Regions from separate parts of the Bacillus sp. BC08 genome, predicted to be linked through region 2. Evidence: predicted binding sites of a transcription regulator. Region 2 holds the regulator's gene; each other region holds the start of a gene.
What was found. Region 2 encodes LexA, which represses DNA repair genes until DNA is damaged. Its sites were predicted from a motif close to CGAACATATGTTCG; they were not measured.
Positions count from the first base shown of each region.

Region 1: a site for LexA is predicted at 1,323-1,336, ahead of uvrB (excinuclease ABC subunit B). Genes of this name have one in related genera too.
Region 3: a site for LexA is predicted at 2,137-2,150, ahead of ruvA (Holliday junction DNA helicase RuvA). Genes of this name have one in related genera too.

Region 1 covers NZ_JBTGPA010000018.1:27,613-30,894, reverse strand. The annotation lists gene uvrB (excinuclease ABC subunit B) at 1-1,250, opposite strand, end outside; gene ACXVYO_RS02325 (DUF4362 domain-containing protein) at 1,402-1,833, opposite strand; gene ACXVYO_RS02320 (hypothetical protein) at 1,879-2,499, opposite strand; gene ACXVYO_RS02315 (MerR family transcriptional regulator) at 2,496-3,257, opposite strand.
Region 2 covers NZ_JBTGPA010000027.1:449,848-453,129, reverse strand. The annotation lists gene ACXVYO_RS08525 (DUF1700 domain-containing protein) at 1-221, shown strand, start outside; gene ACXVYO_RS08520 (DUF4097 family beta strand repeat-containing protein) at 222-1,028, shown strand; gene lexA (transcriptional repressor LexA) at 1,115-1,735, opposite strand; gene ACXVYO_RS08510 (YneB family resolvase-like protein) at 1,878-2,534, shown strand; gene ACXVYO_RS08505 (DUF896 domain-containing protein) at 2,580-2,819, shown strand; gene ACXVYO_RS08500 (bifunctional metallophosphatase/5'-nucleotidase) at 2,859-3,282, opposite strand, start outside.
Region 3 covers NZ_JBTGPA010000035.1:424,315-427,596, reverse strand. The annotation lists gene queA (tRNA preQ1(34) S-adenosylmethionine ribosyltransferase-isomerase QueA) at 1-225, opposite strand, end outside; gene ACXVYO_RS20300 (DUF2905 domain-containing protein) at 245-445, opposite strand; gene ruvB (Holliday junction branch migration DNA helicase RuvB) at 442-1,443, opposite strand; gene ruvA (Holliday junction DNA helicase RuvA) at 1,449-2,066, opposite strand; gene ACXVYO_RS20285 (iron-hydroxamate ABC transporter substrate-binding protein) at 2,255-3,199, shown strand; gene ACXVYO_RS20280 (BofC C-terminal domain-containing protein) at 3,210-3,282, opposite strand, start outside.

The sequences.
Region 1 (3,282 bases), on a different contig from region 2:
AGCCCTGTTGGACGAATAATTTGTTCTATTACCTCCGGTGCCTGCTCTAACTCGTACGGTCCTGGCGTTGCCGAAACGTAAATAACTTGATTCGTTTTCCCTTCAAACTCATCAAACGTAAGCGGTCTATTATCTAAAGCTGATGGCAAACGGAACCCATGATCCACAAGTACTTGCTTACGTGCTTGGTCCCCGTTATACATCGCTCTTACTTGCGGTACTGATACGTGTGACTCATCCATAACAATTAAGAAATCTTCCGGGAAATAGTCTAATAACGTATACGGTGTTGCACCCGCTGGACGAAGTGTTAAATGACGGGAATAGTTTTCAATCCCTGAACAAAATCCCATCTCGCGCATCATTTCTAAATCATAACGTGTACGTTGCTCTATACGCTGTGCTTCTAATAACTTGCCATTATCATTTAATTCCTTTAAACGCTCTTCTAATTCTTTTTCGATATTTTCAATAGCGACCTTCATTTTTTCCTCACGTGTAACGAAGTGAGATGCTGGGAAGATTGCTACATGATCACGTTCTGCTAATACTTCACCTGTTAACGCATTTACTTCGCGAATACGATCGATTTCATCGCCGAAAAATTCAATTCGAATACAATGCTCATCAAGTGATGCTGGGAAGATTTCAACTACATCTCCGCGTACACGGAATGTACCACGCTTGAAATCAATGTCATTACGTCCATACTGCACATCAACAAGTTCACGAAGCAATTGATTGCGGTCCTTTTCCATACCAACTCGAAGCGAAACAACTAACTCGCGGTATTCTTCTGGAGAACCTAAACCATATATACACGAAACACTCGCAACAATAATTACGTCATCCCGTTCAAATAGTGCAGATGTTGCTGAGTGACGCAATTTATCAATTTCATCATTAATCTGCGCATCTTTTTCAATAAACGTATCTGTTTGCGGTACATACGCTTCTGGCTGATAATAATCATAATAACTAACAAAATATTCAACTGCATTATTTGGAAAAAAATCTTTCAACTCACTATATAACTGTCCTGCTAACGTTTTATTATGAGCCATGACAAGTGTTGGCTTCTGCACTTCTTTAATGACATTTGAAATCGTAAATGTCTTACCCGTTCCTGTCGCTCCAAGCAACACTTGCTTTTTCTTTCCACTATTAATTCCCTCTACAAGCTTCTCTATAGCTACCGGCTGATCACCTTGCGGGGAATACGCTGAGATAATTTCAAATTGATGTTCCAAGAAAAATCCGACCTCCTCATAAAAATCTGTATTATTATTTTACCACGAACGCCCATAAAAAACCTAAAAAAACGAACAGATATTCGGTAAAATTTTCGACAATATATACATAGAAAAAGGAAGGAGCCAAAACTTCCTTCCTCTACTAACTCTATTTTTTAGGTACATATAATAAATCATATCCATTGCGCCCATTTTCATTCACACAGTCTATTAACCTATAAGCCGTTTGTAATTCACGCTGCTCTTTAACAATCCCTCTACAGCTATCTTCACCTATATCTTTATGATTACCAGCAAATCGATCTTGCCTATTATCTAACATATGAATTATATCTATCCCACTATACTCTAACGTTTGAAAAACCGGATCACCTTCATGTGTATAATGTACAATTCTTATTTTATCAACTTTCCCTTGTCCCACATTCAAAACGAACTTTTCAAATTTATCTAGATTAGAAGTTCCTGTTCCCTTTACAATGACATCACTTTTCTTATCAATTGTAATGTTAGGTTGTGAGCATGCTACTAAACTAAAGAGAAGTAGGCATATAAAACCACTTCTTTTTCCTATTGTCATCCTCTCCTATAAGAATTATTTGTATACTGCAAAAGCTACTTTCCTCTACGAAAGTAGCTTCTCTTTTCCTTTCTCCTTCTTCGGAAAAAGAACATATGAAAATGAAATCGCTGTATCAATTAAAAATATAAGTGCCCACACTTGGCTCACTCGACTCGCAGCTTTATTTAAAACGATTCCTGACTCTAACCAATTGCCCCACTGTTCAAATGGAGTAAGCCCATACGCGAAGAAAAAGAAAATATGCACAACAACGAATAAAACAAGATGCAATACCCAATTTTTTATTTCCTGCTTCGCATAAGCCATACCTGTTAATTCTATATGTTCTTCAATAATAGGATCTGGTTCATTCCGCCATTTCGCAACTAGCTTTTGCGCAAATATATCAAGCTTCTTCAAATCCTTTTTCCCGTAGAAAACTGCATACAATAAAATAATTACAGTAATGATTTGAAAATTAGAGAACTTCCCTGTTTGATAATAGTCCACTACCCCTAAAGTTAAAATAAACACTTCATTTACGAGGAGTACAATCCCCATAATAAAGCTCGCCTTTTTCAAACGGAATCCGTAACGAAGTAAAAAGAAACCGATAGCCGATAACCAAAATACAATCTCTGCCCCAATTAAAAAGTACCAACGATATTCTGCGAGTATACTCATTTATCCCTCTCCTTTTCATCATATATACGAAAAGCTTCATCCATATATAATAAAAATTCTTCTTCGATTGGATACATGCTCATTTTCTGTGAATCTTCCTTCGACTTTCTAACTTCCCATAACTTATCTAAAAACGCTTCATCACCATTGGCCATTTCTAAACACTTCTGCATTAATCTCTTCATTGCCCCTTGCACCTCATCACTTGCAGCTTCTTTACCGTCTTTCATAAAAGTGCGTAATTGCTTTAATAAATCTACCCATTCTAAAACATTCGGATTTTCTTCACTCATATTTGGCAAGTTATGAAGCAATTTTTGTTCTTCCTTTGAAAATACTTCATTTTGAAATATTTCACGTATACGAGACGACTGTTTCGAAAGCTGAATCAGTTCAAACATAACTTTCCAATCAAGTTCTCCCTCCACATCCACCGAATAAACAACAGCTTGTAAAACACGTTCCATTCGATTAAACTTCTTTTGTTCTTCCTGTACAAACCGAAGTTGTTTTTCAAGAGAGTCCTTTAAGTTAAGCTCACCTTTTACTAACATATTCGCAGCCTCTTTTAATGAAAATCCCATTTCCTTTAAAAATAAAATTTGTTGCAGACGTATTACGTCAGCTTCACTATATAAACGATGCCCGCCTTCTGTTTTCCCGCTCGGCTTTAATAAATCTATTTGATCATAATAACGTAATGTACGTACTGTTACCCCTGTTTCTTTCGTCAATTGTTGTATTGAAATCACTACCATCACCTCTTCTCCTTCATTATAAAAG
Region 2 (3,282 bases):
TTTCATTTTGGGTCGGTGGGATTGCTAGTGTAGTGACACCATTTTTTGTTATTGCAAAAGTATTTATGGGTACTTTTATATGGTTGGATGTATTCGTTAGTATAACGTTTGTTGGAGTAGGTTTGTTGTTATGTATTATCGCTTATTATAGTACGAAGTGGTTTAAAAAGTTATGCGTACGTTATGTATTATGGAACTTCAAAATGATAAAAGGGGAGTAGATGATGAAAAAAATATTGTTAGTAGCAATCGCTTGTATCATTATTGGAGTAATAGGGATTTCACAAACATATGAAAAAGCAGTACAAACTGCAGAAAAAGGAAACAAAGAAGACGTTATTAAAAACGAAACATTAAAAAATATAGAAGTTAAGTTAGACGCTGGGGATATTGTTGTCCAAAAATCTCCCGACTTTTCTTTTTATGTAAAGCAATCAGGAGATGCACGTAAACAAGAGGTTCGTATTGCAGAAGATGGTGACACATTAAAAATTATTGGGGAAAGAGAAAAAGGTGCTTCATTTGATTTTTCTTTTTACGATTTTAGGTTTCAAACATCTACAATAACTCTCCTCGTGCCTGAACGTTCTTACCGGGAGATAAAAATAAATTCATCCGCTGGACAAATAGAAATAAGTGATGTGAAAAGTGATCGTGTAAGTGTTGGTACACTGGCCGGAGAAGTAGATTTGAAACATGTTACAGCAAAAAGTGTGGAAGGATCTTCAAAAGCTGGTGAGGTAAACTTTAAAAAGGTAATAGGGAAAGTAACAGCGAAAACGGCTAGTGGAGAAGTGCATATTATGGATCATGATCCTAAATACGATGTAGAGGCAAGTTCAACTGCTGGGGATGTAGATATTACTTTATTAGAAAAACCACAAGATGCAGTTATAACTGGGCAAAGTGCTGCTGGCGAAGTAATAATTTTTAATGAAGAAAATAAAAATGTAACAATTGGCAATGGTAGTAAAAAGATTAGTGGTAAAACAGCTGCTGGCGATGTGACGATTGAAACTCGTTCATAAGAAATAGAATGTATGAAAATCTATCAAAATACAAAAAGAAGATAATTACCGTATATAAATAAGGTAATTATCTTCTTTTATTATTCTTAGTGTAGATCACGGTATACGCCAATTACTTTTCCGATAACTGACACTTGTTTTAAAATGATAGGTTCTAATGAAGAGTTTTCCGGTTGTAGACGGAAATGGTCTTTTTCTTTATAGAAACGTTTCACAGTTGCTTCGTTATCTTCTGTTAAAGCAACTACAATTTCACCATTATATGCAGACTGTTGTTGGCGAACAACAACTAAATCCCCATCGAAAATACCAGCTTCAATCATACTATCTCCTGAGATACGTAACATAAACACTTGGTCTGCTCCAGCAACAATGCTAGCTGGAAGTGGGAAGTGATCTTCTACACTTTCAACTGCTGTAATCGGTAATCCAGCAGTAACTTTTCCGATAATTGGAACTTGGATAACAGATTGTGTTTCTGTATCCATTCGATCGTCACCTAAAATTTCAATTGCTCGTGGTTTTGTTGGATCGCGTCGAATATATCCTTTTTCTTCTAGTCGTGATAAATGTCCGTGCACTGTAGAACTAGAAGCGAGGCCGACTGCTTGACCAATTTCACGTACGGAAGGTGGATATCCTTTTTCTTGTACTTTTAGCTTAATAAAGTCGAGAATGTCTTGCTGGCGTTTCGTTAACTTTTCCATGTTTTCTAACACCTCGTTTTCTTTCATTTTTCTTATTAATAAGTATAACATGCGAAAAAACATTCTACAAACATAAGTTCGAACAAAAGACGAATTTATGTTACACTGGAGGGAAATAATAGTGAGAAAGAGGGGGGGCATAATGAATGCAATTATTTATGCGCGTGTGAGTACAACGAAAGAAGCGCAAGAAACGTCATTAATACGTCAAAAAGATGAATTATTGCATTTAGCTGAGCGCTATCAAATGAATGTTGCTAAGGTAATTGAAGAACAGGCTAGTGGGTATACGATTGAACGTGACGGTATATTAGAAGTGCTAGATACCATTCGAGATGAACAAATTGATGTGCTACTCATACAAGATGAAACGCGCCTTGGTAGGGGGAATGCAAAGATTGCATTAATGCACTGTTTACATAAAGAGGGAATAAAAGTATACACGCATACGCATAATGGAGAATTACAATTATCGGATTCTGATTCAATGGTATTGGATATTATTGGTATTGTTGAAGAGTATCAAAGAAAGATTCATAACTTGAAAATTAAACGTGGTATGCAACGTGCAGTAGAAAAAGGTTATCGTCCAGAAAATAATTTGAAGAATCGTCATTTAAGCGTAGGACGAGAGAAGAAAGAAGTGCCAATTGAGGAAATTGTACGTTTACGCCGGAATGAATTAACTTTTGAAGAAATTGCAGCAACACTTCGCGGCTTTGGTTATAATGTTTCAAAAGCGACTGTACATCGTAGATATGTAGAATATACAAAGCAATTGCTTGATAAAGAGGACTAACTATTGTATGATAATAATCAGTTTTGAGTAAAAGGGGGATTCGAGATGCAAAGTCACGAACTCATTGAACGCATTAACTTCTTAGCGAAAAAAGCAAAAGCTGAAGGCTTAACTGAAGAAGAACAACGTGAGCGCCAATCGCTACGTGAACAATATTTAAAAGGATTTCGTCAAAATATGTTAAACGAACTTAAAGGAATTAAAGTTGTTAACGAAGAAGGTACTGATGTTACACCGGCGAAATTAAAAGCTTTAAAAAAGCAAGATAATGCAAAATTAAACTAAAAGATGGGCGAAGCCCATCTTTTTTATTTATTATATCCGTTATTTAATAACTTTCCAGTTATTATTGACTGTTGCCTCTATCTTTTTGTGCTTCAATATATAGTTAGCGATAAGTTCAGACATATCTGTTGGTATGTCTTTTATTACGGGCTTATTTTGAAACATAAAGAAGTTTCCTCCGCCGCTTGCGCGATAATTATTCATAACGACGTCATATTCTTCATCCATATTAAGAGGAGTGCCTTTATACTGTAAAGATTCTACTCTCTCGCCAATAGGTTTGGAAATGTTTAATACGTACGAAATCCCTTCCCACATATCGTAATTATAGTGTTGTGGCTTTGGTTCTATGAAGGTAGGGTTTACGATGATAGTTCCATCTGCATGTAATGTGAAATAAGAAGCAGAGAGTTCAAGGGCATTTTTTATATCTGCTCCAGTTATTCTAATTACTTTTAATGTA
Region 3 (3,282 bases), on a different contig from region 2:
TGTATCTTCTTTCACACCGTGTAAACGAGCAGGCATAACTTTCGTTTCATTTAAAACTAAGCAATCCCCCTCATGTAAGTAAGAAAGAATGTCCGTAAAATGTTTATGCTCAATATCGCCTGTTTCACGGTCTAACACCATTAATCTTGATGTTTCACGATCTTCTAACGGGACTTGTGCAATAAGTTCTTCTGGTAAATGAAAATCAAACAGATTTATATCCATAACTATATCCACCTATTTCTTATTTGAATCGATTTATTATATACATAATAAAAGATAATACAATACTTAACACAATACATGTAATGATAGGAAAATAAAAGGTAACGTTTCCTTTTTTCACAAAAATATCGCCTGGAAGTCTTCCAATGAACTTCCAAGCTAATCCGACAACAATGAGTAAGATACCTGCTGTAATAAGCAATTTTGGCATCTCCATCATACTTTTGGCATCTCCATTCCGAAATGCTCATATGCAAGCGGCGTTACAATTCGGCCCCTTGGCGTTCGTTGTAAAAAGCCAATTTGTAATAAATACGGCTCATACACATCTTCAATCGTATGAGATTCTTCTCCGATCGTTGCCGAAACCGTTTCTAACCCGACTGGGCCACCGCGGAATTTCTCAATAATACCAAGCAATAATTTATGGTCGATATGATCTAGACCTAATTTATCTACTTGCAGTAGTTCTAACGCCATTTGTGTAATTTCCATTGTAACTGTTCCGTTACCACGAACTTGTGCGAAATCTCGTACACGTCGTAATAAACGATTCGCGATACGAGGTGTACCACGAGCACGTCTTGCAATTTCTAGTGCAGCTAACGAATCAATTTCAACTTCAAATACTTCTGCTGTACGTTCAACAATCGCAGAAAGCTGATCTACTGTGTAATATTCTAATCTCGAAAGTACACCGAAACGGTCACGAAGCGGCGCTGATAATGCCCCTGCACGTGTCGTCGCTCCAACTAATGTAAATGGCGGTAAATCTAAACGTACAGACCGAGCTGATGGCCCTTTCCCAATTACAATATCAAGGCAAAAATCTTCCATCGCAGGATATAGCACTTCTTCAATCGATCTATGCAAGCGATGAATTTCATCAATAAATAATACATCCCCTGGCTGAAGCGCTGTTAATACAGCTGCTAAATCTCCTGGCCTTTCAATTGCTGGACCTGAAGTTGTTCGAACATTAACGCCCATTTCATTTGCAATAATATTTGCAAGCGTCGTTTTACCCAGACCTGGTGGTCCATACAAAAGCACGTGATCTAACGTTTCTTCACGCATTTTCGCCGCTTCAATAAATACTTCTAAATTATGTTTCGCTTTATCTTGGCCAATATACTGACGGAGCGTCTGTGGCCGTAATGAATATTCTAAATCCGCATCTTCATATGCAGATTCCCCTGAAAGGAGACGTTCGTCCATTATACTCACCTCTTACCATTTAGTAAAAGACTAAGTGCCTTTTTAATATACTGATCCGTTGTTAATGATTCTTTTAATAACTCTGGTACAACGCGAGAAACTTCTCGTTCTGCGTATCCAAGTGCGCGCAGGGCTTCCAGCGCCTCATCAAGCTCAGCTGATGAACCTTTCTTCTCATCAAAACGTTCTGTATCTGAGAATAAATCAACAAATGCATCTGGTACGACATCTGCTAGCTTTCCTTTTAAATCTAAAATCATTTGGCGTGCTGTTTTCTTTCCGACGCCCGGGAATTTCACTAAAAACTTCTCGTCTTCATGTTCAATCGCTTGAACGACCTGTCCTGTTTGACCAGAAGCTAAAATTGCAAGAGCGCCTTTTGGTCCAATGCCAGATACCCCTAACAACTTTGTAAATAATAAACGCTCTTCACGTGTTTTAAACCCGTAAAGTGCCATAATATCTTCTCTCACATAATGATATGTAAAGACACGGATTTCTTGCTTACTTCTTTGAAATACATACGGATTTGGTGTAAAAATTTGATACCCAATTCCATTATGGTCAATTACGACATATTCCGGTCCTACATAGTCCACGTAACCTGTAACATATTCAAACAAAATACGATCTCTCCCTCTTAAATCATGTATTCCATTTTAACATATTTAATGATAGAAAAGCGAGACTACCCCAACAAATGTTCTCTATTAGAAACTTCTGTTATTTTCCATTGACAGAAAATAAAAATCACCTTAATATACAGAAGTCGATAATGATTATCAATACTAATTAAAGGGGTTACATCAGGATGAAACAGAAGCTATTTATTTTATTTACGATTATGCTAGTTGTTCTTTCTATCGTTGGCTGTTCTTCTCAAAAAGAGGAAACGAAAGCAAAAGAACAACCGAAAACAAAAGTTGTAAAACACGCTAAAGGGGAAACGACAATTCCAGTAAATCCAAAGAGAATTGTTGACTTATCTGGATCAACAGAAGAATTATTACTTCTTGGACACAAACCTGTTGGTACAGCAAATACATATAAAGATAAAATCCAAAATCATTTAACAGAGAAATTAGATGGCGTAAAAGCAGTAGGTTGGTACTGGGCACCTAAAGTTGATTTAGAAGCTGTTACTGCTTTAAAACCAGACTTAATTATTTTAAATAATCGTCAATTGAAGATTTATGATCAATTAGAAAAGGTTGCACCGACAGTTGTTCTAGAAACAAACTTAGAAGACTGGCGTGGTAAGTTTAAAGAAGTAGGTAAACTATTTGACGAAGAAAAGAAAGCAGACAAATGGATTGCAGACTACGATAAAAAAGCAGACTCTTTATCTAAAAAAATTAAAGAAAAAACAAAAGATGAAAACTTTATGTTCGTCGCAGTTACACCACAAAACTTCCGTGTATACGGTAGCTTCGGATACGGTGACATCATCTTTAACGACTTAAAACTTCCAGCAACAAAAGGTACAGATTTAAAACAAACGATGGCACAAGTATCGCTAGAAGGTCTTGTTGCATTCCAACCTGATCAAATGTTCGTTGTAAACTTCGGCGGCGAAGCTGATAAAGTTTACGAAGACTACAAAAATAGTGCCGTTTGGAAAGACAATAAAGCCGTAAAAAACAATCACGTATATGAAGTATCAAATGAAATCTTCAATACGAAAGCTTTCAATCCAATCGGAAAAGATATGTTAATTGATGAAATCGCAAAACAAATTCTAGATAAAAACAAGTAAAAAAAGCAGCTCACCATGAGCTGCTTTTTTTCTTACTTTGCACTGCGTATTGCTTCATTTTTTCAATCGTCTTCACAAAACCT